Roseimicrobium gellanilyticum: one gene and its partner. The protein of the gene in region 2 interacts with the protein of the main gene of each other region in a pairwise test. Links are inferred from orthologs where the notes say so. Each region holds a gene or a part of one and is shown on either strand. Other genes may lie near its edges.

The links.
Region 1: the proteins of uvrA (region 2) and DES53_RS22325 interact in binary tests that used the Escherichia coli proteins (3 or more experiments, as listed by UniProt). The link is inferred for Roseimicrobium gellanilyticum from one-to-one orthologs.

Annotation. Positions count from the first base shown.
Region 1 is NZ_QNRR01000009.1:78,911-90,461, reverse strand. Bases 6,642-9,587 are described here. They hold DES53_RS22325 (excinuclease ABC subunit UvrB), read right to left. Parts: upstream 9,264-9,587; coding sequence 7,020-9,263; downstream 6,642-7,019. Other genes in these bases: DES53_RS22320 (rhomboid family intramembrane serine protease), read right to left, coding at 9,317-9,587; DES53_RS22330 (DUF1444 family protein), read right to left, coding at 6,642-7,009. Outside these bases: DES53_RS22360 (energy transducer TonB), read left to right, coding at 1-394; DES53_RS22355 (MotA/TolQ/ExbB proton channel family protein), read left to right, coding at 425-1,114; DES53_RS22350 (ExbD/TolR family protein), read left to right, coding at 1,156-1,590; def (peptide deformylase), read left to right, coding at 1,662-2,273; DES53_RS22340 (DUF4838 domain-containing protein), read right to left, coding at 2,621-5,278; DES53_RS22335 (YdcF family protein), read right to left, coding at 5,822-6,409; more of DES53_RS22330, read right to left, coding at 6,455-6,641; more of DES53_RS22320, read right to left, coding at 9,588-10,177; DES53_RS22315 (zinc-binding metallopeptidase family protein), read right to left, coding at 10,174-11,331. UniProt on the Escherichia coli protein: The UvrABC repair system catalyzes the recognition and processing of DNA lesions. A damage recognition complex composed of 2 UvrA and 2 UvrB subunits scans DNA for abnormalities.
Region 2 is NZ_QNRR01000002.1:765,528-781,473, forward strand. Bases 5,863-9,422 are described here. They hold uvrA (excinuclease ABC subunit UvrA), read right to left. Parts: upstream 9,054-9,422; coding sequence 6,063-9,053; downstream 5,863-6,062. Other genes in these bases: DES53_RS08450 (RNA polymerase sigma factor), read left to right, coding at 9,255-9,422. Outside these bases: DES53_RS08420 (beta strand repeat-containing protein), read right to left, coding at 1-1,806; DES53_RS08425 (hypothetical protein), read right to left, coding at 2,590-3,111; DES53_RS08430 (plastocyanin/azurin family copper-binding protein), read right to left, coding at 3,308-3,766; DES53_RS08435 (DUF1552 domain-containing protein), read left to right, coding at 4,023-5,363; DES53_RS08440 (hypothetical protein), read right to left, coding at 5,474-5,776; more of DES53_RS08450, read left to right, coding at 9,423-9,923; DES53_RS08455 (putative signal transducing protein), read right to left, coding at 9,936-10,262; DES53_RS08460 (putative signal transducing protein), read right to left, coding at 10,358-10,693; DES53_RS08465 (helix-turn-helix transcriptional regulator), read right to left, coding at 10,804-11,166; DES53_RS08470 (hypothetical protein), read right to left, coding at 11,284-11,745; DES53_RS08475 (tRNA-binding protein), read right to left, coding at 11,746-12,084; DES53_RS08480 (3-keto-disaccharide hydrolase), read right to left, coding at 12,138-12,878; DES53_RS08485 (Gfo/Idh/MocA family protein), read right to left, coding at 12,912-14,117; DES53_RS08490 (LysR family transcriptional regulator), read right to left, coding at 14,239-15,252; DES53_RS08500 (hypothetical protein), read right to left, coding at 15,664-15,946. UniProt on the Escherichia coli protein: The UvrABC repair system catalyzes the recognition and processing of DNA lesions. UvrA is an ATPase and a DNA-binding protein. A damage recognition complex composed of 2 UvrA and 2 UvrB subunits scans DNA for abnormalities.

The DNA of each region.
Region 1 (11,551 bases), on a different replicon or contig from region 2:
CCAGGAGAATGCCTTCCAGCCTGAGACGCATCGTGGCAAGATCAAGGGCTCGATCAGCAATGTGGGTGATGAAGACGCCGTGGCTGCTGCCGCCACACCTGCGGGTCGCTACAAGCGCATCGTCACCAGTGCGATTGAGAAGAAATGGCACCAGTACCGCATCCAGCGCATGGATGCCGTGGAGCCCGGTCATATGAGCCTGCGCTTCTACGTGAACAAGAAGGGCAAGATCGAGGACCTGAAAATCCTGGAGGAAAAGGCCAGCCCGCTCTTTGAAGATTTCACCATTGAAGCCATTCTGAAAGCGGAGATTCCTCCGCTGCCTGCCGACCTCGTGCCCATGCTCGACAAGGAGCGCCTGGAGATGACCTACAACATTGTCATTCATCCATAACTGTCCGACCCGCCTCGACCGATCTGAATCATGCCCGATCTTGAACTTCTCGCCTCCGTCAGCAGCGGTATAGACACCGTGTGGAACTTCGTACGTGGAGGCGGCGAGGTGATGATCCTCATCGGTCTCTGCTCGCTTGCCAGTGTGACCATCATCATCATCAAGGCGCTGCAGCTCCGGGATGGCATGCTCTTCCCGCCGAAGATCGTGGAGGAGATCAAGAAGATCGAAAACTACGCCTCCACCGGGGACATCTCCCCTCTGCAGGACATGCTGGAGGAGGACGGCAGCGTGGCTGCGCAGCTCGGCATCATCGCCATCTCCGGCAAGCATGAAACGCGCGAGGAGAACAACGAAGCGTGTGAGACCGCCGCGCGTGGCATCATGCACCGTCTGGAGGAAGGCATTCCGATCCTTGAAGTCATCGTGACCGTGTCACCGCTGCTTGGTTTGCTCGGCGCGGTGGTGGGTCTTGTGACGGTGTTCGGCTCGTTCGGCGGGCAGGGTACGGAGGGTGACAATGCCATGGTGGCCAAGGGCATCGCGGAAGCGCTCCACAGCACCATCGCGGGTCTGCTGGTGGCGATTCCCACCGTGATTGCGCATGGCTACTTCAGCCGCAAGCTGGATGCCATCTCCGTACGCATGGAACTCATCCTGCGCCACGCGATTCATGACTTCCACCGTCACTTCGAAGTGAAGCGTGCGATGTCGCGCTAGTCATGATCTGAGCCCAGCGAACTGAGAACTGACCTCCGCCCGTGAATCTCCGCCGCCGCCGCCGTCCTTCGCCCGTGATTCCCATCGTGGCGATGGTGGACATTCTTGTGATCGTGCTGCTTTTCATCGTCGCCACCACGACCTTCCGCAGTCGTGAGACGCAGATGCCCGTGAAACTCCCCACGGCGGAGAACCTGGGAAAGACGGTCGCCACGCAGAACACGCAGACGTCCCTCACCGTGACCAAGGAGAGGAAAATCTTCCTGGGCGGTCAGGAGGTGGCGGAACAGGATCTGGTATCCGCGCTCAAGGAGCTGAAGATGACGGATCCTGACGTGAAGCTGAAGGTATCCGTCGATCGTGAGGCGCCGCATGGGATGTATGTCTCCACGCTTGATGCCCTGGTGGCAGCGGGGCTGGTGAAAGACGTAACCACGCTCCTGCAGCGCGCCGTGGAGGGTGCGAATCCGAACTGACTTCCCGCAGGTTCGCACCTCATTATCTCTTTTGAGATAAGGTGGTTTGTGCTTAGTTGATTGCCCTACTCATGATCCTGCCCATCGTCCTCTACGGAAATCCTGTCCTGCGTGTGAAGTGCCAGCCTGTCACGCAGGTGACAGATGAGATCCGCAAACTCGCCGCCGACATGATGGAGACGATGCATGACGCACGTGGGGTGGGTCTCGCGGCGCCGCAGGTGGCCGTGCCCATCCAGATGGCGATCATCGAAGTGCCGGCGAACGATGAGTCTGTGACCGTGCTGCGTGTGAATGGCGTGGACAAGACGCTCGCGGAAACCCAGCCGATTATCTTTCTCAATCCCAAGCTGGTGCTCGATAACACCAAGGCCACCGGTCAGGAAGGCTGCCTGAGCATTCCGCATCTGCGTTATGACGTGCGCCGCGCCGGCGTGGTGACGGTGACCTACCAGACCCTCGAAGGCGAGACCGTGACCATGGAGGCAGATGGCCTGCTGGGTCGTGCGTTCCAGCATGAGATCGATCACCTCAATGGCATTCTCTTCACCGACCGTCTCTCCGCGGCTTCCAAGCTTGGTGCCCAGCGCAAGCTCAAGCGCCTCGTGCAGGAGTGGAAAGAAGAAGGCTGGACCTCCGCACAGCAGACGAGGCAGGGGGATGAGGATGAAGACGGCGAGTAAGAAGCGAGTCTGCCGTGCGTGATGTGCGCCCGCAAGGAGTGTGGGCATTCTTGCCCCATTCGATGCGTGAACGGAGTTGTCGAGGCAGCGCGTCCATGTGATGAAGCGCGACTCGCAGGGAGCGGCACTAGCCTTAGTGCCGGCGGTGAGCGAAATGGGTGCGGAGCCACTCTGTTCGAAGCTTTGCGGATCTTCCGAGCTCCAAGCGTGGTCACGCTGCATATGACGGCACTAGGCTAGTGCCGCTCACACGCGACGGACGTTCGAAAATGGTGGGATGTAACCACATCCACGGGGACAGGAAAGCCCCCGATCCTTGAGTGAGGCTGGGTCTCATTGGGAGACTCTCACTCAAAGACGATCTCCCCGAAGATGCTCCGGTCATTCATGTTCGTGTTCCCGATCGCGGATGACCAGATGGCACGGTCCATCATGCTGCGGACGAGTTGGTGATTGCGGGCGAAGTTGGCGCGCCAGGTGGTGCCCGGAGTGGGACCGGCGACACCGAGGGTCTTGAAGGGGATGGTGATGAGGGTGCGCCACTGTTTCTTTGAGACATCTACTTCGGGCTGGTGAGTCCACTCGCCATTCCAGGTCGCGTCATCTCGACCATGGCGTGGATCCATGACATCGGTGATGAAGCCAGCTGCAGCGTCCCAACCGGTCTTGGCATGGGCACCAGCCATGAAGCGATAGGAGATCTCGCGTTCCGCTGCGGGAGATAGATACACCTCGACCGATTCTTGATTGCTCAGGTCGAGGTCCCGTCGTTGCGGGCTGAAGGTCGTCTTGCCATCGGGCGGGAGTTCGCAGGTCATGCGCACATAAAGATTCGTCTTGTCATGCAGCATCTGGAGAGTGGTATTCCGTGGAGCTTGATTGAAGGGAGGTGCGACCGTGAGTGTTTGCGTGGCGACATGCTTCCATTCAGGGCCATCCAAAGTTGCGGGTGTAGAGGTGGCAGCGACGGAGATGCGTTTCTTCCCTGGCAACGGGGCCCGGCGCATGGCCTTGGTATCCCAGTTCAGACAGGTGTTGGCGAAGGGTTCCTGGTAGCCGTCATGTGCGAGACGGAGGTGGTTGGCATCGTGACCGGGGAAAGGGAAGAACACTTGCTCCCATCGGACCTCAGCGCGCTTCTCACCTTTCTTCGGGTAGAGCGCTTCGATGAAAGCATTGCGGGCATCGATGGCATTCAAAAGTCGATCTCGTGAGGCTTCATCCGGCTGCACCGTGAAGGCTTGATACAAGTGGATGACGCGCGCGAGGTGGCGGATGTAGTCGAACTCGGTGCGCACCAGTGAGAGTCGTGCTTTTATTTTCGCATTGTCCGCCAGCTTCTCGGCCTGAATCAGATTGGCCTCGAGCGAGGCGAGCAGTTCGGGATGGTACAGGAAGGCGAGGAGCTGAAAGGGATCACGCACCGTCTTGCGTTTCCGGCCTTCCAGCGGCTGGTAGGTCCAGAGATTATTGCGTGTGCCGAGGTGGTCGGAGTACAGCATGATCGCGTCATAGAGCTGGTCGTAGAACGTGCGCATGATTGGCGAGGCCTTGCCGAAAGCGGCATCGCAGAACTCAGGAATGAGATCCTTCGCCGCATTGTGGTCCGGGTCATCGAACATGCGCCCCATGGTGTAATACACCGGACCCTCCAGCCCGAAGAGCTGGCCTGGTCCGTCGCGATACAAGGCCTGGATGCGGCCGGCGGCGAGACGCTTCACCTGGGCCTCCACATACTGCGGGGTGCGCATGGGTGTGTAGCGGCTGCCGAGATTGGGGCACCAGTTGTACACGTAACCGGTGAAGCCACCGGGTATCTCATAGCTTCGCCATGGGGCGATGTCCTCCTCATTGGTGCCCGTGAGCATGACGGAGGTGTTCGCGGGAAACGCTTTGAAGGTCTTCGGTGGCGTGGCCGTGAGGATGTAGGACATCATGGTCACGCGCGCCTTGGGGTGGGACTTCAGCAGGCGCTCGGCGGTGCGGCGATTGAGGATCCAGATCTTCTCACTCCAGTCACCGCCTGTATCCCAGAGCTTCGCGCAGGCTTCACACTGGCATTCACGATAGCCATCTGGCTGACCGAGATCCACGTAGTCATAGCCCGCCTCCACCTGATTCACGAGATCCTGATAGATGAGTTCCTGCACATCAGGATTGGAGAGGCAGTACTGCGGGCGTGCCTTGTCCTTCATGCGCTCTCCATTAATGAGGGCAAAATACTCGGGATGGGCATCCATGTATTTCTCTGCCGGCACGGCGCGATCCCAGGTGTGGCTGCCATAAAGGGCATTCACGCGGGGGAAGCGATTGTGAGCCAAGTCGTAGAAGCTGCCACCGGCGGGATGGCTGCTGTTGATGCGGAGCAAAGGCGCCTTGTGCGTGTTCAGAGTATCGGGAACGGTGATGGCCTTCATCGAGAGGAACTCAATGGAGGGGGAGGCGAGCAGATCATTCTTCGAGTGCGCACTCACTTGCGTGTAACCCGGGAGATCCGGGAAGAGGAAACGCACGCCCATGTAGGTGCGGGCGAAGTCTGCAGCTGCTTTCGCTGTGCCCGTGCGGTCCCACTCGCGTCGGCGTGCGTTGCCCGCATCCGGCTTCACTGACGAGGCGTGATCATGTCCCGCGATGATGATGTCCTTCCCGACCGCTTTATGGATGTAACTCCAGTCGGTGAGTGTGGTGACATCGACGCTGTTCTGCTTGGCGAAGGCGGTGTTACCAAGCAAGAGGGCTGGCTGGGATGGGACGCGTTTGCTTTCGGAGATGATGGCGACGTCTGCGCCGTTTGCTTTGAAGGCAGCTTGCAGGAGCCGTGCTGTTTGTTCGAGGCAGGACGCGAGTTCCGGAGTAGGGGGCGTGTCGGGAGTGACAATTTGGTAGGTGGATTTGCCTTCGGAGAGCAGGGTGAGATCGGCAGAGTGAACGTTTATGGCAAAGGACACCAGCAGCAGGACGCTGACAGGCAGGAAACGAGGGATTCGAAAGCGAAGGCAATTCATGGCTTGGGGATAATGCGTGCAAGGGATCACGGACAGGACCGATGATGCCGCCGCAGTGTTCTCTTTTCATCATGCCGCATCATTCCGACCTGCCCGTTGGGAAGCTGGAATGTTTACGCGAGGCGGAGGGAGATCTTGCTCGATGAGGTTGTGCGAAGTGCTCGGCGTGAAATGTTGGTGCATGACCCACCATGGCCTTGCCACCGCAGACGAGGATGCGACCCCAAGGAGCGGCGTGCTTTAGCCGCCGTGGAATGGTGGCCCCGCATGGAGCGCTGCATGATCATGGCCACCCCTTCATCAGCCATAGGATGCTTGTCATGTGAGAGTGCGTAGCGAGGCACCGGCCATGCCTTTCACGCTCCCACGGCGGCTAAAGCACGCCGCTCCTTGGGGGTTCGTCCTTCTGCTGTGCGATCTCCCGGACTTTCGCGCGAAGCGGTGCTTCGCACACGCACTCCAAAGCGCTTCGCGCAAGGTGGTGCACCTAAGGTGAGCTTCTTGCTGTACGTGATGATCGAATCACGAGACGACTGAGGTTAGCTATTCTCCGAATATCATGTAGTGATGCATGAAGTACACCTCGCGCAGCAGGAACTTCGCCTGGGAACCGAAGGAACGGTACATGGAGGTGGATGTGGGCGATGAGTGCGCCTGAATGCCGAGATCTTCTGCCATCATCATCGCTCGCTTCAGGTGCAGTGGGTCACTCACGATGACGGCGGATTGCAGGCCGTGGGCCTTCATGAGCTTGAGGGCTTCTTCCAGGTTCTGTTTCGTGGTGCGGGATTTCTCTTCCAGCAGCACCGCGGTGGCTGGCACGCCGTGTTGCTGCGCATAGGCGGAACCGACGCCGGCTTCGGAATGGCTTTTCCCATCCCCAAAGCCACCAGTGAAGAGGAGGCGTGGAGCGAGTTTGCGTTGGTAGAGGTCAATACCATGCCGGAGGCGTTGTTCGAAGACAGGAGAAGGTTGGGAGCCTTGGACGCTGGCGCCCAGGACGATGATACAGTCAGCCTGCGTGGCGTGGTCGGTTTGGCCGAAGTTCCAAATGACGAAGCTCAGACATGCTAGCCAGAGAACCAAGGCGCTCAAAAAGAGGAGGGCGATGGCTCGGAGGAGGCGACGCATGTTGTTGATTGGAGAGGGGAAAAACGATGCGCTTGCACTGGCAACTCAACGAGAGAGTACGGACCATTCACCCGAAATGACATCCCGTGTATAGAGCAACCCCGAAAGGGGCTTCTCAGCCGTCTCAATGAGTTCATTCACCTTTCGCTGCAATGCTGCGAGGTGCCGGGGATCAGCACTGCTCGCCACCAGAAACAGGTCGCGGGCGGGTATGGCGACCACGAGCTTCCCTGGCACTTGATCCGCGAGGAATTCCAGGACAGCAGAGTGAAACACCAGTGTGGCCTCATGATCACCACCTGCGGTAACCATGTGGTAGTCGTCACCTTGATGAAACTCAAGGTGCAGGGGAAGGCTGTTTAGGTTCTCCACCGCTTTCTCATGCAATTCAGCAGGCGTGGTTGCGAGTTCCTTGAGATCTCCTCCGTTTGCCAACCGAAAGTGCGTCCCCTTGTCGAAGCCGTAAAGGACGACAAGGTCACCTGCGAGCTTTGATTCCACCGGTGAATCGTCACCAGTAAGGGTGAAATCTGCGGGCACACTATTGGGAAGCGCCAGATACAGCCGGGGCACAACGGTACTGAGATCGCGGTCGCTCATGGATTCCTGACTACCCCTTCTTCGCCCGTTTCTTTCCACCGTACTTCACCTTCCGCTGTGGGAGCTGCGTCATGGCATCGCTGATGCCAGCTTGTTTTTTCAGCTCGCGAATCTGGTCGCGGAGCAAGGCGGCCTTTTCGTACTCGAGGTTGCTGGCGGCCTCGGCCATTTCGGTTTCGAGTTCGCGGAGGACTTCGGTGACGGCGTAGCCACCGGCTTCGTCCTTCACCATGCTTTCTTCAAGCTGCTTGCCGGCCTGCCAGCCATGCAGGCTCTCCTGCACGGCACGCTTCACGGTCTGCGGAGTGATGCCGTGGGCTTCGTTGTGATCCATCTGACGATCGCGGCGGTAGGCGCTGATGTTCAGCAGGGCCTGGATGCTGCCAGTGATTTGATCGGCAAAGAGGACGACTTCGCCATTCACGTGGCGCGCGGCGCGACCCGCCGTCTGCAGCAGGGACGTTTCACTGCGCAGGAAGCCTTCCTTGTCCGCATCGAGGATGCATACAAGGCTCACCTCGGGAAGGTCGAGGCCTTCACGGAGGAGGTTGATGCCCACAAGGATGTCGAACTCACCGGCACGCAGCGAGCGCAGAATCTCCACGCGCTCGATGGCGTCGATCTCACTGTGCAGGTAGCGCACCTTGAGGTTGAGATTGCGCAGGTAGTCGGTGAGATCTTCCGCGGTGCGTTTGGTGAGTGTGGTCACGAGCACGCGCTCGCCCTTTTCAATGCGCTGGCGGCAGAGTTCGATGGTCTCGTCGATTTGTCCCTTGAGCGGCTTCATCGTCACGACGGGATCCAAGAGGCCGGTAGGGCGGATGATCTGCTCCACAATGAGGTGCTTGCCCTTCGTGGTGACATCGAACTTCTCCACCGGCTCGCTGCTTCCGGAAATGCGTACGATGGAACGCGAGCTCGTGAGCTGGGACTGGAGATTGGACTTGCCGCCTCCATTGATACCACCAGGCAGCAGCGCAGGTACAGTCTCCGCCTCGCCGATGCGCTCGCGCTTGTGTGGCACGTAGCTCTTGTTTCCCACGACGCTGTTGTCCACCTCGAACTGGGCAGGCGTGGCGCTCACGTACACGGCCTGTTTGATCGTGGCCATGAATTCGTTGAACTTCAGCGGGCGGTTGTCCAATGCGCTGGGCAGGCGGAAGCCGTGCTCCACGAGAACGGTCTTGCGCGAGCGGTCGCCCTCATACATGCCACCGATCTGCGGGATGGTGGCGTGGCTTTCATCCGCGAAGTAGAGGAAGTCGTCCGGGAAGAAATCCAACAGCGTGCCCGGGGTGCTGCCCGGTGCGCGACCGGAGAGGTGGCGGCTGTAGTTCTCAATGCCCTGGCAGAAGCCCATCTCCTGCATCATTTCGATGTCATACTCGGTGCGCATGCGGATGCGCTGCGCCTCCAGCAGCTTGCCCTGCGACTCGAACTCCGCAACGCGCGCATCCAACTCCGCGCGGATGGCCTTGATGGCGACGCGCAGCTTGTCCGCGGGCGTGACGAACTGCTTCGCGGGATTGAAGGTGTAGCTCTGGAGCTGGGTGGTGGCACTGCCGGTAAGCGGGTCGAAGACGCTGATGCGATCGATCTCGTCGCCGAAGAACTCCACGCGGATGGCTTCATTGTCGAGGTACGCGGGGAAGACCTCCACCACATCGCCACGAGCGCGGAACTTGCCGCGGGTGAAGGCGATGTCATTGCGCTCATACAGCATGTCCACCAGCTTCGAGAGCATGGTCTCGCGGGTCATCGTTTCACCGCGATGCACGGGAAGCATCATGCCCTCATAGTCCTCCGGCGAGCCCAAGCCGTAGATGCAGGACACGCTGGCGACCACGACCACATCCTTCCGCGTGAGCAACGCGCCCATGGTGGAGAGGCGCAGGCGCTCGATTTCATCATTGATGCTCGAGTCCTTCTCAATGTAGGTGTCCGAGCGCGGGATGTAGGCCTCCGGCTGGTAGTAGTCGAAGTAACTCACGAAGTACTCGACTGCGTTGTCCGGGAAAAAGTTTTTGAATTCGGAGTAGAGCTGCGCGGCGAGCGTCTTGTTGTGGCTCATGATGAGCGCGGGCTTGCCAATCTGGGCGATGATGTTCGCCATGGTGAAGGTCTTCCCCGAGCCCGTGACGCCCAGCAGGGTCTGGTGGCGGTTGCCCGCTTCCACGGACTTTACCAGCTTGGCAATGGCCTGCGCCTGGTCGCCGCGCGGGTGGTATTCGGAATTGAGGGAGAAAACGGACACAAAGATATCTTACGCCTGCGGGGGCGGGTGCAAGCGTCTCGGACAGGTTGTCTTCAGCCTTTCTTCAGTCGCTCGCTGGCCTTCTCCAGCAGTTTGCGTTCTGCAGCGGTGAGGCTCTGCATGCCCTTCTGGCTGATCTTTTCCAGGATGGCGTCGACCTTCTCCGCGTCGGTCGCCGTCGGCTCGCCCTTTTTCTTCTTCTCGCGATACGATGGAAGGAGGGTGATGTCCGCGGGCTGCTCGGTTTTCTTGGACTTCAGCAGGCTGGAGAAGGAGGGCATCGTCCAGCGACCCTGCTGATAACGCACGAAGCCGTACGCCGTCAGCACCTGACTGGCGAGCATGATGAGCTGAGCCCAGGCATGCCCCGCCAGGTAGATGAGGGCATTCACGCCCACAATCGCGGTGGCCAAGACCCACGCCGGCAGGGTGAAGAGGATGAGCGATATCTGCGCACGCGGGTACAGAGTGACAAAGGCCAGGAAAACACCGAAGAACACCCCGGTAACGCCCCACACGGACCACGTCGCCGCACCGAGCAGGCCAAAGATGGTCAGGACGACTGGCGTGACCAGCACGAGGGCCAGGAAAAGCTGCACGAAAATTCGGCGTCCGAAAAACTTCTCCACATCCTCGCCGAAACGCCAGAAGAAGAAGGCGGAGAGCAGGAAGAAGAGGTCCGGAGGATTGACGAGAACGTAAGTCAGCGGCGTCCAGAGACGCAGGCCGCCCACGAGTCCGGCATAGGAAAACTGGAGCATCCCAATGATCGAGCCCCCTGCGGCTGCCATGAGGATGGCCGTGACCACCATGCTGACCACACCGCCAATCGCGATGTAGGCCGCCAGGTAGATGGCATGCCCCTTCCACCATGTCAGCGGAAGGTGATCCTTCGACTTGGGAAACCAACTCATGCGGCAACTTGCTCTTTCGCCTCGGGAGTTGCAAGCGGCGCGGGTGCGGGTGGCGTCGATTCTACAGGGACGGGATTCGCAGCCACCGCGGCTGGCTGTGGCTTGGGACGCCCTTCACTCGCCACGTAGTGCACGAAGCGGAGTTTCCTCACCGCAGGCAGGCTCAGCACGAAGGGATACAGCGCGGGTTGCCCGAGGCTGGCGGAAATTTCATTGAACATGGGGGCGCGGCGCACCCAGCGATGCAGCCAGGTGAGAAACTTCTGATCCTCCGCGGGCTCCTGTGGCAGATTCTCTGGCAATGTGGCTGATTCCTTCGGGAAAGGCGTCACTTCCAGGGAGCCGGCACCGAGTTGCAGGCCGAAGGCTTCGCAAGTCTCCAGACCATCCAGGATCTGCAGGTAGTGGGACCAGGTCTCCGCCCAGTCCTCCCACGGGTGCATGGTGGCGTACGCACTGATGTAGGACTGCTCCCAGCCGAGCGGTGGTCCCTGGGAATAGTGCCGATTGAGGGAGGTGGCGTAGTCCAGCCCGGCATCACCGAAGAGCCCGGTAAAGGCCACCCGCAGGGGGTGATCCAGCGCCAGGGTGCCAAACCAACGCTCCCAGAAGTAGTGGCCCGTCTCATGACGGAAGTGGCCCAGCAGGGTGCGGCTGCTCTCGCCAAGCTGCTGGCGGGTCTGCTCGCGCACTGCGTCGTCCGCTTCCTGGAGGTTCACCGTGATCACGCCAACCGCGTAGCCAGTGGTGACCGGAGGGTTCGACAAGGTCTGGATGAAGTCGAAGGCGAGACCTCCCACGGGGTCCTCATTCAGGCAGTGCACCTCGATGCCAAGGCCCAGCAGCGTGGCCAGCAGGCGGCGCTTCGCAGATTCCATGCGACCCCAGAGGGGGAGGTTTCCATACAGGTTCAGGTCCGGGATGGTGCGGTTCAGCCGGCAGGCGGTGCAGAGGATGTTCGTGTCGTCTTTGGCCAGGAGCCAGTTGCACACGCCGTGGGTGGGACCGTTGTCGCAGCGCTTCAGGCCAGACTCGGGGGTGAGCTTCACCATGGTCCCCATGGCAGGGTCGAAGCCCATCTCGGAGCCGCATTGCAGGCACTGCGAGTTTTCGAAAAAGAGCACGTTGCCACATTCGCAGGAGAATCGCTTCATCAGGTGAGGGTGAGGGAATTGGGAGTCTTGAGTCTGGCATGTCAGTCTGCCAGGGGAAGGATTTCCGCCAAATAGGAGTCGACTCAGGACCGGGCAGGGGATGGCAGGGGGAAAGAAAAATCCCACCTTAGGCGTGTCCTAAAGAGGACGCTGCCTTTTGTCACTCAAGCCGGTTGAATTATGCCTGTCCCGCGAAGGTTGGGCGGGGACCCGGCGTATG
Region 2 (15,946 bases):
GCCAGCTGCGGCGCTGGTCTTTTCAAGGTAGCCATCGACAATCACGGTGCCGTTGGAGTCGTTCTGCCGCCCTACGAAAAAGAAGGCTTGGGGATCCGTCGATTGATCATAAACCCTGGCAGTCGAGCCGATGTACATGCTGCCCGTGCCTTTTTCACCGATCGTCATGTCACTGTTCAGGTGGTAGAGCTCTCCACCGGTCAAGGTGTAGGTGGCGGTGTGGCCTGCATTCAAGCCGATGGACATCGCGTTGGTCGCCGTGACCTTACCGCCGCTCTGCGTGATGGTGGCGGTGCCTGCAGACGTGTTGGTACCGAAGTCCGCTCCGGTATCCCCACCAGCGAAGAGGTTGCCTTTGATGAGCATTTCCCCCCCTTGAATATCGACGGTGGCAGTGCCAGCGCCACGAGCGAGGTTGAATGCTCCCACTTCCGCGTAGCCTGAGATGAGCCGGAAAGTGCCGTTCCCGTTCTGCCCTAGATACAGCGTGCCGCCAGCCATGACGAGCTCGCCGCCGTCCACTTGAATCAAGCCCGTGGCTGCTCCTTTGGTTGCGTTTGCCGCATTCACGCCCACCTGCATCGAGCTGTTGGCGGTGGTGTAATACTTGCCACCTTGATTCACATAGACGGCACCGTTGCTTCCTGCATTGTTGCCAATCCAATCCCAATTGGTGGAGCGGTTGATGAATTCGCCGCCACTTTCGATGGTCACGGTGCCTCTGCCGTCGTTGCCAATGTAAAGATCGCCCACGTTGCCACCGGTATCGCGGATGAATTTGCCGTCCGTGCGGATGGTCAAGGTTCCAATGGCATTGGCACCCCTGCCGATGAAGGTGTTGTTCCTCGGAGGAGTCAGTCCACTCACAGGATCCACTGCGTTGGTCACGTGAATGTATTCAGCAGAGTTCTCCACGATCATGCGGCCTTCCCCGTTGTAGGCGATGTTCAGTTCACCATAGTACTGGGTCATCCTGGCCCCCACACCGTCCAGGTGCAGCAGTCCCTTGGTTGTGACTCCGTTGTTGGCGTTGCTGGCGGCCACCTCCACGTTTCCGCGGGCATTGAACTGCCCGCCGGCCTTGATGAGAAACACACTTTCGGTCGGAGAGGCATACCGGCCGATACGGGTGATGCTCTGGGTGATCGTCCACTGATTGGTCGTGGCGTTGTAGACGGTGAGGGAGTTGGCGCCTTCCAGAATACCATCGGATTCGATGGTGATGAATCCCGCACTGCCGGGTGACCATGTACCGTCCTGGGTTCCCAAATTCAGAGAAGTGGCCCGCCCGCTTGCCGCTCCGCTCAACTGGTCTCGGAGATTCAGTACTGCGGAACCGGCGGCTCCCGTACCGTCACCGATGCGGATGGTTCCCTGAGCATTGTTCTTCGCCCCCACTTGGATTTCGCCAGCTGGAAGATAGACAAAGCCACTCTTGATGTCCAACGTACCCTGACCATGGTTGCCGATACGTACCCAGGCTCCGCCCACGGTGTGGGCAAGGATGCCCCCGTCGACGGTGATGGTGTTACCATTGTCCACCCCGAAGTCGGTGGTCGCGCCACCGGAGGCATTGGTATTGCCCACACCGGTTCCCTTCCCACTATAGGTGATCGTATGACCAGCTCCAATAGTCACGCTGTCGCTCCCATTGGTACCGGTAAGGGGGGAGGTGCCTGTAGGAATCCAGATGGAAGCGGCGTCATCGATCCAGTGACCAGAGCCGTTGGAAACATACGGTTGGGCGAAGCTGGCGGATTGGAATACTGTAATAAATGAGATTGCAAAAAAACGATGTAGTGTCATGGGGGTCAGTGAGTTATGGGTTCAACTCCTGGACCCGCAAATCACGTAATCGTCACTGGTTGTTCACTTGCCAGCGTCCAACGGAGGCAAGCCCGAACGATTGGATGTAAGCCGCTAGAAAAACCCCCTGAGCGTCCTTGGAGCGCTGCCGCACCCATGACAGCGAAGATTTGCACGAACGGGCTCCCAATGCCGTCCCGACTTTTGGTTCGCGTGAACACCTCTGGATGGAGACAATGTTATTGCTCTACACGATTGCAGTGTAGATGAAAAACAAACGGTGCCTCTTTGCCGATGATCCGATCGAGGCACTCTCTGGGCTAAATTGCCTTCTAAACCTCAATGTCCGACCCACAACGTGAGTGATGCCGTCCAGATGTGATGGCTGACATGTATACGGAGAAAAACAGGAAGAGCAGTCGTGGCGGTAGGCGAGCGCTTCGGTTTCAGTGATGCCAACAGCGAGCAGCATTCTTCCGGAATGAAAGACGTCTCGCAACCACCGCAGTAGAATGCTTCGAAAAAACGGACGTCGCGGAAGTGTTTGCGTGACCGCAGTCAGTGCGGAAACGACAACGTGAAAGGAGACCCGTCAGCGGCCGATATGAAACGGAAATGTCACCAGCTCTCGCCTCGAGAGATGCCCGGTGGTGGATTTTGGCACATTTTCATTCCGACTCCATGAGAGAGGGTGTGGAAGGGCTTGGTGTCGCTCCAAAAAAAGCGCGGGCCGTGACAGCCCGCGCTTCGTGATATCAGACAGAGTTCTTGCTGCGGCTCAGCTTATTTTGCTTCAAAGGGGCTGAGCGCCATCTTCTTGAAGGCCTCCTGCATCTTGGCCACATCATCCTTGGGACCGGTGAGCTTGATGAAGCAGGAGGAGTCCGAACCTTCCAGCACCGCGCCGAGCATGGTGTAGCCGGGGCGCGGAGTCTTCTGGGGGGACATCGGAGCACCATCGAGGAAGGTGCCGGTGGCGGTAAGCAGGGCGATCTTGGTGCCATTCTTTTCCAGATCTTCACGCTTCACTTCAGGAGTTCCTTCGAACTGACCGATCCAGCGTTTGATGTTTGCCTCAACGCCACCGCTGGGGCCGCCGAAGTCATAGTACTTCGCTTCGAGCTTGCTGCCGCCCTCGACTTGATAGTTCACGATGGCCTTGGTCATCATGCCAGTGTTCTCAGCCTGCTTCCATGGAGCGGGCAGAGCGAAGGTGAACTGGCCCACAACGAGCTTGGCGTCTTCCGCACGTAGGGTGGTGGCTGCGGCAAGACCGAGGAAGGCGGCGATGAGGAGTGCTTTCATGAATGGGGATGGATGTATGTATGAGAAAGGGAATGGATGCGTAGACAAGTTTGCCGTGAGAAAACGCTCCGGGCCGAGGATCTCACAGAAAAATCACCTCTTCTGCATCAGGATTCTGCAAAAAAAGAAAGGAGATGGGCAGCACATGGCGGGAGCCCATCTCCTCGGGAGATTCAATCAGTGGAAGTCCGTGGACTTATTTCTCCACCTTCATGGTGCCATTCATGAGCATCCAGTGGCCGGGGAAGGTGCAGAGATACACATAGTCACCAGCTTCCGCAGGAGCGGTGAACTCAAGCACGGCCGTCTGGCCGGGCTGTACCAGCTTGGTGTGGTGAAGCACTTCCGGGGACTCGGGGATGTAATCCTTCGCGAGGGCCTGCGGGTCCGTAAGCATTGCGTTCGCAGCGGCGCCAACCTTCTGCAGGGAGCCGGGCTTGCAGATGAGCAGGTTGTGCGGCTGGGGAATGGTGGCCTTGTTCTCGAGGGTGATTTTTACCTTCTGACCTGCCTTGACGGTGAAGGTCTTCGAAGCCGCGTCATAAGCGAGCGGGTTCGCGTTGTCAGGCTTCAGGGTCACTTCCTTCGCGTCTTCAGCGTGAAGACCGGCGGCAAGCACCAGGGAACAGGCGGCGGTAAGCAGAGTGCGGATCATTTGTGGATAGGTTCGTAATCTGTGCCGGACCACCCGGCAGTTTCAGGAGGCAAAGAACGGACTCTGTCCGGGACGTTTTGCAAACGAAATGGTACATCCAAAAAGCGGCATGATTCTTGCGGAAAGAAAAGTTTCTGGTTCCTTTTCCATGGCGACGCAAGCTGCTCACACTCACGTAGGTATCTTTGATGCCCAGCGATAGACCAGATGGTTTGGCGACGTTTATGAAATAACCCCCAAAATCATCCCAGTTCTCATGTCATCATCCTCTTCCGTTTCTCGTCGCTCGTTCCTGCGCAGTGCCGGTACCTTCATGGCCCTGCCCATGCTGGAATCGGTGGGCTTTCGTGCCTTTGCCGCAGAAAAGGCCGTGACGACTCCCACGAGGATGGCTTTCCTCTACATTCCGAACGGGGTGAACATGCACCAGTGGGTCCCCAAGGGCACGGGTGCTGGCTATGAGCTCTCTCCGACACTCCAGCCGCTCGCAAACCTGAAGGGCGAATTCAATATTTTCTCCAACCTCGCCCACGACAAGGCCGAATCCAACGGCGACGGGGCAGGGGACCACGCCCGCGCGACCGCGACCTTCCTGACCGGCTGCCAGGCCAAGAAGACGGCTGGCTCGGACATCCGCATCGGCCAGAGCGTGGACCAGATCGCAGCCACCGCCTTGGGGGACAAGACCCGCCTGGCTTCCATGGAGCTCAGCACGGACGGTGAACGCACCTCCGGTCGCTGCGACTCTGGCTATAGCTGTGCGTATCAGTTCAACTTGTCATGGAAGACTGAGACCATGCCCATGGCTCCGGAAATGGATCCGCGCCTTGTGTTTGAGCGCATGTTCGGCATGGGCTCGGCCACCGGTTCTCCCGCAGAGGCAGAGAAGCGCCGCCGCTACCAGAAGAGCGTGCTCGATTTCGTGATGGCCGATGCCAAGAGCCTGCAGCGCCGCATTTCCAACTCGGACAACCGCAAGCTCGATGAATACTTCGCTTCCGTGCGTGATATCGAGACGCGCATTGAAAAGGCTGAGCGCATGAAGATCGACATGCCTGCGGGGGTGCACGTTCCCACGGGTATCCCGCAGTCCGCTCAGGAACACATCCGCCTCATGTTTGACCTTCTGCTGCTCGCCTTCCAGACGGACAGCACCCGCGTGGCGACCTTCCTGCTGGCGCATGATGGCAGCAACCGTTCCTTCCCGGAAATCGGCGTACCGGATTCGCATCACAACATCTCACACCATCAGAACAATCCTGAGAAGCTGGCGAAGATCGCGAAAATCGACCAGTTCTATATGACACAGTTTGCCTACTTCCTGCAGCGCATGAAGGAGGCGCAGGAAGGTGGCAAGTCTCTTCTGGACAGCAGCATGATTGTGTACGGCGGTGGCATCAGCGATGGCAATGCCCATGACCATGATCGCCTGCCGGTGATTCTCGCCGGTCGTGGCAATGGCACGCTTAATCCCGGACACCACATCCAGCTCGGCGAAAAGACTCCGATGACCAATCTCTATCTCGCCATGCTCGACCGTATGGGGGTGAAGGCAGAGCGCATTGGTGACAGCACTGGAGTGCTGGAGGGGATCTAAGAGGGTTGATAGCCTGAGGGCAGATCCCTGTCCTCAGTGTCCGTCTTTGAAGTTCTGCCTTTCTGTGTCTCTGCGTTGAGTCCAATACAGAGGAACACACCTACTACCCTTCACGGTACCACCACCGTCGCGCTCACAGCATTCGCCGAAATGGAAAAGACTCCCGGCGGTTGTCCTTGCAGATCCACGGTCACCACGCGCTCGAAGGGAATGATCGCCAGCGTAGCCACCGCATCCTTCGGCCGTGCTGTAATGACAGACAGTGTCACACCGCCAGGGACACGTTGTTGCCGGATGTCGTGAATGCGCGTCGCACCATCATTGAGCGTGCCGGAAATCGTCACGCGTGCCTGCGGGCTGGGAGACGGTTCATAGGTAGCCTCCACGCGTTCCACATCGGCAAGCTTAAGCATGAGGTTGGATTCGAGGGGAAAATCTGCGGGATGCTGCAGCGCCCCATCACCCTGATCTGATGAAACGGCGTTCGGCGGAAGTTTGCTCCGGCTGGTAGTGCAGCCAACTGCACACAGCAAGAGCAACACCAAGACACACTGGGAGAAATAGTCACGCATCTCCTATGAGATACGACGCAGATGTCGCGATTTGATCGCGGAGCGTGAGGGCGAAAGTGTCAGGTTCGCTGGCGGGTTGGGAAACCTTCCATCCCCTGTCCGGTCAGGAGACCCGACTTCCAGAACTCTACCCTAGCACTTTTGCCAGGAAGCGACCGGTCGCGCTGCGCTCATTCGCCGCAACCTGCTCAGGCGTTCCCACAGCGACGATTTCGCCGCCTCCACTGCCACCTGTCGGACCTAGATCGATGATCCAGTCGGCACATTTGATCACATCGAGGTTGTGCTCGATCACCACCAGGGTGTTGCCGGCATCCCGCAGACGCATGAGCACGGTGAGCAGCGTTTGGATATCGGCGAAATGCAGACCCGTGGTCGGCTCATCAAGCAGATACAAGGTGTGGCCCGTGGCCTTCTTCGCGAGTTCCGCGGCGAGCTTCACGCGCTGAGCTTCACCTCCCGAGAGTGCAGCACCACTTTGGCCGAGCTTCACATAACCAAGCCCCACTTGCTCCAGCGCATGCAGCTTGGGAAAGATGGCCGGATGCCGCTCAAAGAAGCGCGTCGCCTCCGCCACCGTCATGTCGAGCACATCAGAGATGTTCCGCCCCTTCCATGTAACTTCAAGTGTCTCCAAGTTGTAGCGGCGTCCTCGGCACTGGTCGCAGGTCACCTGCACATCGCTGAGGAAATGCATGTCGATCGTCAGCAAGCCATCGCCGCCGCACTTCTCGCAACGTCCACCGGCGACATTGAAGCTGAAACGGTTTGGCTGGTAGCCACGCACCTTGGAAGCGGGGAGCTGCGCAAACAATTCCCTGATGGGCGTGAAGGCACCCACGTACGTGGCGGGATTGGAGCGCGGGCTGCGACCGATGGGCTCCTGATCAATCACCACCACCTTGTCGATGGAATCCAAGCCGCTGATACGCTCATGTTTCCCCGGCTCGTCCTTGGCGCCATAGAAGTGGCGCATAAGTGCGCGGCGCAGGATAGTATCCACCAGCGAAGACTTGCCGCTGCCAGAGGGACCCGTCACGCAAATGAAGCAGCCTGCAGGGAAGGAGACGGTGACATTGCGCAAGTTGTGCTCAGAGGCGCCGTGAATGGTGAGGGGACTGCCGGAGACGGTCACAGCGCGCTGGAAGCGTGAGCGTTTCGCTGCAGGTGCGGACTCCCCCGATTCGAGGGTGAGGTCGTCGCCGCCATGGGTGCCTTGTGGTGTCCCATTTCCTATCAAACCCGCACTGCGTCGGACCTTTGGTACAGGGATGCCGCTGCGACCATCCAGCCACGAACCCGTGAGGGACTCACGCTGCTGCATCAGGTCGGTAGCCGGCCCTTGGGCCACGATACGTCCGCCGTGCGGTCCAGCGCCCGGGCCGAGTTCGATGAGCCAGTCTGCTTCGCGAATCGTGTCCTCGTCATGCTCCACCACGAGCACGGAGTTTCCGAGATCCCGCAAACGCTTCAGTGTGCCGATCAGGCGTTCATTGTCCACCGGGTGCAGGCCGATGCTCGGTTCATCCAGCACATAGAGCACACCCGCAAGACCTGCGCCTATCTGACTGGCGAGGCGGATGCGCTGGGCCTCTCCACCGGAGAGGGTGCCGCTCTCGCGATCCAGCGTGAGGTATCCCAACCCCACCTCATCCAGGAAGGCAAGACGCTTCAAAATCTCCCGCTGCAACTCGGTGCAGTACTTCTTTTGCAACTCTGTGAGCACCAGTCCCTGCATCCACGGGATGACATCCCGCACTGCCATCCTGGTGAACTCATAGACATTCACCTTGTCAGTGGATTCCAGGGTTACGCCCAGCACCTCGGGCTTCAGTCTCTTCCCTCCGCACGTCTTGCAGGGCAGGGGATTCATCAATCTCGTGAGCTGGGCGCGCAGTGACTCACCTTTCACGGTGTTGTGCATGCGCTCCACTTGATCCAGCAACCCCTCAAAGGGCTTGGCTACACTCTTCTTGTTGGCATCGATTTTCCAGCCTGTGGGCACCGCCACCTTGCCCGTGCCGTGGAAGAGTGCGTCCTTGAACTTCAGCGGCAGCGCACGGAATGGCGTGTCGATATCGACCTCATAAAACTTCGCCAGTGACTCGATGCTGCGCTGTAGCATGCCCTTGAGCTTGGGCTGCTTGTTCCACCAGGTCTTGATGGCACCATCCTTGATGGACTTGGACTCGTCTGGAACGATTAGCTTCGGATCTGCCGCCATCACCGTGCCCACGCCTTCGCAGGTGGGACAGGCGCCGAGATGCGTGTTGAAGGAGAAATGCTTCGGCGTGAAATCTTCCAGCACCGTGCCGGTCTGGGGATTCGCATACGCCGTGGTGAAGACGCGAAGGTCAGATGGATCGCCATCTCCGGTAAGAAACCGCACCTCGCGCGGATTCCACTTCAAGGCGGATTCGAGTGCCTCCATGAGCCGACCACGTACGCCTTCACGCAGCACGAGACGGTCGAGCACTACCTCGATGTCATGCGCCTCGGTGCGAGTGGTCTTGAGTTTCTCATCGAGCTCGTGGATCACGCCATCCAGCCGCACACGGACAAATCCCTGCCGTTGCAGCTTCTCGAAAAGCCCGCGGAAGTCGCCCTTTTCCTGGGCCACCACCGGCGCCAGTACAATGGCGCGTGTGCCCTCGGGAAGTTGCAGCATTTCATCGGCAATTTCTGCCGGCGTCATCTTCCGCAGCGGCTCACCCGTGACGGGATCATGCGGCTGGCCAGCCGCAGCATAGAGCACACGCAGGTAGTCGTAGATTTCCGTGACTGTGGCGATGGTCGAGCGCGGATTGTGCGCCACGGTGCGCTGCTCAATCGCCACGGCGGGCGACAGGCCATCGATGAAATCCACATCTGGCTTGTCGAGCTGGTCCAGGAACTGACGGGCGTAGGCCGAAAGACTCTGCACGTAGCGCCGCTGCCCCTCCGCATAGAGCGTGTCGAATGCCAGGGAGGATTTTCCTGAGCCACTGACGCCCGTGAGCACCACCAGCTTTCCTCGCGGGATGTCGACGTCCACATTCTGCAGGTTGTGCTGCCGGGCTCCCCGTACCCGGATGAAGCCGGTGGATTGTTCAGTCTGGAGGGGGGGAGATGTGGCCATGAGTCGGATGACCAAGATGCCTGCGCCGGGCTTGCTCACAAGGCTGGATTTTCCAGGCTGACGGATCTCGGTGGCCTGCTGCCGACACCCGCGAGTAGGAAAAGTGGACTGGGTGCGCTAAATGGCGCCTCCGGCCGGTCATTGGCTCTAGGCGTGAATGAGATGCGCAACCTTTCCGTCCGAGGTTGGTTTACACCCGGCATGTCCGCGGTAACGTTCGCTGCCACACCACCTTTTTTAGCCTGGAACATGCCGGACTGGACGCCGAGCACCGCCAACAGCAGCGCCCCGGAAGCATCTCCTGATGAGGAGAATGTCCGCCTCATGCTGCTGGTGAAGCAAGGAGACGTGCAGGCCTTTGAGCAGCTGGTGGAACTTCACCAGCGCGCTGTCATCGGCACCGTTGCCCGCATGCTGAACAATGTGGATGACGCCCACGATGTGGCCCAGCAGGTCTTTGTGCGCGTATGGCGCTCCGCACCGCGCTACGAGCCGAGCGCGAAGTTCACCACGTGGCTTTTCACCATCATGCGCAATCTTGTGTTCAACGAGATGCGCCGCCGCTCCCGGAAGCGCGAGGTCTCGATGGATGAGCAGCAGGAGGACAGCCACCGCGAGCATGCGGACTCTCCCCGGCACCATCCAGACACCACCGTGGCCCAGAGTGAGCTGGAGGAGGCCATCGATCGCGCCATCCAGACGCTGCCGGAGAAGCAGCGTCTCGCCGTCACCTTGCGTCGTGACCTCGACATGCCCTATGAGGAGATCTGCGAGATCCTCGGCATGTCCCTGTCCGCCGTGAAGAGCCTGCTCTTCCGTGCGCGCAACGATCTCAAGGAACGCCTCAAAGGCTACCTTGACGAGGAGTAAACCCCGGGCGGTTCAGGCCGTGGCAGGCACAAGATCGGAGCCGCACGACCAGCAGGTCTCGAAGTTGCCAGGGTTGTTCTCCTGGCATTTGGGACATGGGACTTCCATCTGGCTGGACTCACTGTCCTTTACCACGCAGTCCCGGATGATCTGCACCGCCTGCTCATAGTCCTCATCATTCATCACGCACAGCGCCGGATAGAACTCCGGGATGGGTATCTCTGTCATGAACGTGGTTGTGTCCTTGTTGCGCACAAAAGTGGGGATACCCTCGGCCTCCAGAATGGTCTGAAAGTAGCCCACTCGAGTGTAGTCTTTCTCGCGGAACAGTTCCTTCATGGGAAATTGCGGAGTTAATACATGGCGAACATACCTCCGAAGAGGGACGATGCACCACCACAAAAAAGAATGCTCCGGCGTTCAGGGGCACGCCATCACACCAAGCGTTCGCCGGGCGGCAGCAGATCCGCGCCGCAGGACCAGCATGTCTCGAAGTTGCCGGGGCTTCTCTCCTGGCAGGCAGGGCACACTCTTTGTTGCTGGCCCAGGCGGGCATCCGTCACGGAGTTCTGCTCCAGTACTTCCACGGCGCGCTCGTAGTCCTCGTCATTCACCACGCACAGGGCGGGGAAAAAATCGGGAATGGGTACCATGGTGGTCATGGTTTCCACGTTCTCATTGAGCACAACTGCAGGTATGCCCTCCGTTTCCAGCATATTTCGATACAGCCCGACTCGGGTGAAATCCCTCTCACGAAACAGCTCCTTCATGGTGTGTGTCCCCCTTTTGACAGATGATGGTTCCATGAATGAATCGCGCACGATCACCCGGATGGCCGCGAGTGGCCTGAGGGTAGGGCAGGGGTACTTTCCTCTCTCTGCTAATTCTCCGTCACCTTGCGGTTGTTCTGCCGGTACTCGCTGGGTGTCATGTTCATCTCGCGTTCGAAACCACGGCAGAAGGCACTCATGCTGTGATAACCTACGGTAGAGGCAATTTCGCCGACACTGGACTTGGACTCAAGAAGCAGGGATGCCGCCCGCTCCATGCGTTGCTGGCGGAGCAGACCGGGAATGGTCCTTCCCATCACCGCGCCAAAGAGGCGGCTGAGCTGGAATGAAGTAAGGCCCACCTGGCTGGAGAGGGCTTCCAACGTCGGGGGATGCACGATGTCCTGAAGGAGGATGGACGCAGCGCGTTCTGCGAGGAGGCGACCAGTTGTTTCTTCTGCGACGACAGGCATGAGCACGCCTTCATATGCTTAAATACGCATGTATGCCAGCTTTAACCTTGGCCCAGAATTGCGCCGACCACTGGTCTGTGATCCACCAAGATGGATTTGCACTCGCTCTTCGTACCGCTAAACCACCTTGGCTACAGGACGCTCCTCGAGCATCGATTTCAGGAACGTAATACTCTCAAGGGCTTGAGAATGATAGATTTCTGGATTGCTACGAGCCCTTTTGCCCACCTCCTGTTCGTCGATCCGCGGAGGAATGGACCGAATGGCAATGGAGAGCTCCAAACGGACGTCGGCATACATGTTGTGCCTCTTCAACGTTTGGGTGACCGTGTCCAGAAGCTGAAAGGCATGCACACGGGCAGTCCCCGCCAAGCAATCGGGAGTTGCCTCGATGATCTCCTTCAAGGCATTCAGGTCCTGAGTCAGACGTGCCTTGTCGAAACGTGTAGAAATACCAGACGGATTTTGCCCCATTCGAATAGAATTATAAGTAATTCTGTATTCATTGCCAACTTCCAGACTGAAAATATGTGAGGCAAAATTCAGATTTAGCTCCCCATTGCGACAAAAGCTGTTCATTCAGAGCAATTTAGTCCCAAGGGGCACCTCTCGGTCCGGCACGCAGAGGACTACGTGTCCCTCCTGGTTGTGAAATCCGGTGATCAAGCACTCGGATTGGATGGGGCCGATTTGCTTTTTCGGGAAGTTCACGACTGCCACCACGAGCTTTCCCACCAAGTCCTCCAGAGTGTAGCGGTGGGTAATCTGGGCGCTGGACTTCCTGATGCCCAACTCCGGTCCGAAGTCCACCTGTAGGACATAGGCCGGCTTCCTGGCTTCGCTGAATGGGCGGGCGCTCACCACCTTGCCAACACGCAGTTCCACTTTGGCAAAGTCGCCCCATGTAATCGTCTCCATTTCCATTCGCGGAGTTTATGCCCAGCCTGTTGCACCGCAACCGGTGCGGACCTCTAGGGCAGCTCACGAATCCGCAGTTTGCGGAACTGGATAGGAGAGCCCTCGCTCTCGAGACAAAGGTAGCCAGTCTTCGGGTCGCACGCGGTGCCACCGGAGACTTCCTCGCCATTCACCCAGAGGCGTACTTCGCCGTTGACGGCGCGGATGTAGTACTGGTTCCACTCACCATGGCCCTTGCAGAGGTGTTTGCGGGGGAAGCTGCGCTGACCATTCGGTGAGACAGGAGGGAAGGGGGTCATCTTTACTCCCACTGGGAAGACATCGCCGTTCGTTCCAAACCAATCGGTGGGCCGGCCTGCCTTGGCCTGGAGTTCGGTGTAGCCATGATCGAGGATTTGAACCTCAATCCCCTGTGGCAGACCCGGCTTGCCCGCAGCGGTGAGCTTTTCAATCGACTCTGGTGTACCCCAGAGGAACACGCCCGAGTTGCCGGCGGGCTTCTCATGCATCCACTCCACGACGAGCTCGAAGTTTGTCAGAGGTTTCACGGTGCGCATCACGCTGACCGGTTTGCCGGTGCAGTGGAGCACGCCGTCCTTCCAGCTCCAGGTGTCGTCGGCGCTGTTGACCTTCGTGAAGTCTTCCGCAGTCAGCGCACGCCATCCGGGTTGGGTGTCGTCGATCACGGCGCGAATGCCCGTGGCTGCCGGCGTGGGGTCGGCCGCTCGCTGTGGTGATGTGATACTCAAACTGGCGGCGAGGATGAGGAGGCAGGTGATTGGCAGCGGCTTCATGGAATGTAGTACTCGGTAGGGATGCACTCTTAATCACGCTTTCAATCCACTGAGATCCGGGGGCACAGGTTTTGATTTGGTGATGAAGTCCTCCCAGGTGGCTCCACCCGGTGTCTTGGCTGCGTATTCACCGAACAGGGTCAGAAGCGTGGACTCCACGGCCCCTTCAATGGTGGGATTCCCATTCGGATTCTTTGCAGCGATGGCGGCACGGAAGTCCTCAACATTCTTTTCCGACCCGGTGCGGTACAGGTTCTTCGTATCGCCTCCGCGCCAGAAGCTCTCCTTGTCACCCCGGATCATCACGCGACCGCCGAAGTCACTGGTGAAAATGCCCTTGTTTCCCACGAAGCGGTTGGAACACATGAACGGTGAGCCCCAGCCGTTGAACTGCCGCGAGGCGAAGGTCACCGCTCCTTTTTCAAACTCGAACAGCAGGGAGAAGTGGTCGGACGCATCGCCCAGCTTGTCTGGCCGTGCTCCGCGTCCGCAGTTGCCACTGGCGCGCACGGGGCGGCCGAAGGCCCAGCTCACGATGTCCAGCGCATGGATGTTCTGCTCGGTGATGATGTCTCCACCCAGCGCACGGTGGCGTACCCAGTTCTTCAAGCGGCCTTCCGCTGTGCTGTCATCATCGTCGCGGGGAATCAATTCCGCCTCGTAGTGGCACTCTCCAAACATGAGGTCGCCAATCGCTCCCTCTCGCACGCGCTTGATACCGTCCTGGAAAAACTCATTGCCGCGGGACTGCACATCCGCCAGCACCACGATACCTTTCGCGGCAGCATCCCTGGCAAGTTGACGGATGGTTTCGCACCCAGCCGCATCGATTGCCATGGGCTTCGCGATGAGCACGTGTTTTCCGGCGGCCACAGCATCGATGGCCTGCTGCACGTGAAAGTACGGCGGGCTGTGGATGGCCACAGCGTCCACGTGCTCCAGCATCTTCTTGTACCCGTCCAACCCGGTGAACTGCCGGTCCGCAGCGACCCCGTACTTCTCGCCAAACTTCTGAACCTTCTCTTCGAAGTAATCATGGGCGGCGGTGACCTTGAAGCCAGCATTCTCCACGATGATGTCTGTCACGAAAGTGCCGCGTCCTCCGCAGCCGATGTTGCCGATCCGGATCACAGGGCCGTCATGGACAGGCTTGGGCGGTGCATCCGCGGACGCAGAGCTGGCAAGTTGGCTGAAGACAGTGGCAAGGCCGGAGGTTTGGAAGAAGGAACGTCGGTTCATGCGTGGTGGCTCGAGGGGACAAAATCGAACGGATCTGTAGACCTCCGTCTTCTTCCGCGCACGATATTTCATGCAATAGGGTGCCATCTTGTTAGGGAGCACCTAATGGTAGGGGCGCCACTCAACCCACAGCTTCTTCCTGTTTCTCGCCGAAGGCCTGCTGCACCAATTGACGGAAGACACGCACATGCTCGGGTTCGAAGCGGCCCTTGCGTTGCACAAGGAAAACCTCCTCGTGACCGAACAGGGAGGAAATTTCGCGGACGACGATTTCAGATTCGCCCGGACCGCGCTTCGGAGGCCTCACACTGGCGGCACTTGTTCCGATGGCGATGCCGAAGCCGATGGCTACGTAGTTCAAGAGCAGCGCACGATTCGTGGCCGTCATGATGACATTCATCCGGTCCAGAAGGCCTGCCTGGGCAAACACGTGACGGATCTGTCGGTGGGAACTGCTCTCCTGGGGTGCTAGCACGAGTGGCTCTCTCACCAAGTTGGCCAGCGTGATGCGGCGTGCCGTGGCCAGCGGGTGTCCCTGTGGACACATCAGGTGAAAAGTATGGCGCGTCAGTGGCAGGCACTGGAATTGGGGCATGGGCTCATCTCCAGTCGCCATGCCCATCACGGCGAGATCGGCGCCATCTTCCTCGATGATCTGCCGCGCCAGCCTGGATACCCGATCGACCAGGACCAGCTTCACCTTCGGATGATGCTGCCGGTACTGCATGATGGGACCCCGCAGCGCTCCCGAGAGCGAAGGTGAGGGTGCCACCACGGTCAGCGTTCTCACTGCCGCGGATCGCTTGTCCTCGAACATCTCCCTCAACCCGTCGAATGATTCCACCAGCGGAGCTGCCAGATCCACGAGCGTCTGGCCATCCTCCGTCAGGCGCACCTTGCTCCCATCCGCCACGGCGAGCTGCACGCCATATTCCTCCTCAAGCGACCGAACCTGTTGCCACACGGAAGGTACAGAAAGGTCCAGGGCCGCCGCCGTGCCTGCAAAGCTCCCACAGCGCGACAGTTCCACCAGGGAGCGAATCTGCCGGAAACGTACCTCCTTGAAATAACGACGGGCCGAACCGGTGTCGGGAGACCCGATTCTGCGGGCAGCGGAGCGTTGTTTCTTCATCATGGCATCCGGGGATGCCTCAGAATCACCCGGTCAGGGTTCTGTATCCTGCAAGGGGAGGGAAAGGCAAATGCAATTCTGGGCCGGGGTGCAGGAGTCCCGAGGTTCCCTCACGCTGTCACCATACTAGGGAGACATCACCGCTCCTGTGAACCCCGCAATCCGGTGCTTGCATTCCCCGGCCTTTCATGCGAAGGCTCAGCACAGCCGACAATCAAAAGGAAGGGTGGCTGAGTGGTTTAAGGCACTCGATTCGAAATCGAACGTAGTCAAAAGCTACCGTGGGTTCAAATCCCACCCCTTCCGCCAATTCATGCTCATAATGAGCAAGTTGCTGGCGCGCATCTAGTCTGCTCTGCCAACTTCTCAAGAGAGAGGCAATCCACCTCTAAACCTTCCCTTGAGTCACGAACCTCAGGGGCGTGCTGTCGGGTGACGCGAACTGAGTTTCCCATTTCCAGCACTGTCTGCGGGTTCACTGGCCATCACTTTCTCGGCCTGAAGCAGTTCAGCCTCGATCTCGAACCCACCGTCCGCCACTTTTTTGGCATCATCCAACATGGCGTGCAGTCGTGGTAGCGCCTCCTTCAGTTGGGGCACCTCGGTGAAGGCATGCCTGATGGTGTCCACGCCCTCCGCATCGATCTTCTCCGCCGCATCATCGTAGCCCCGGTCCCTGGCATCATGGGCGCTTCCA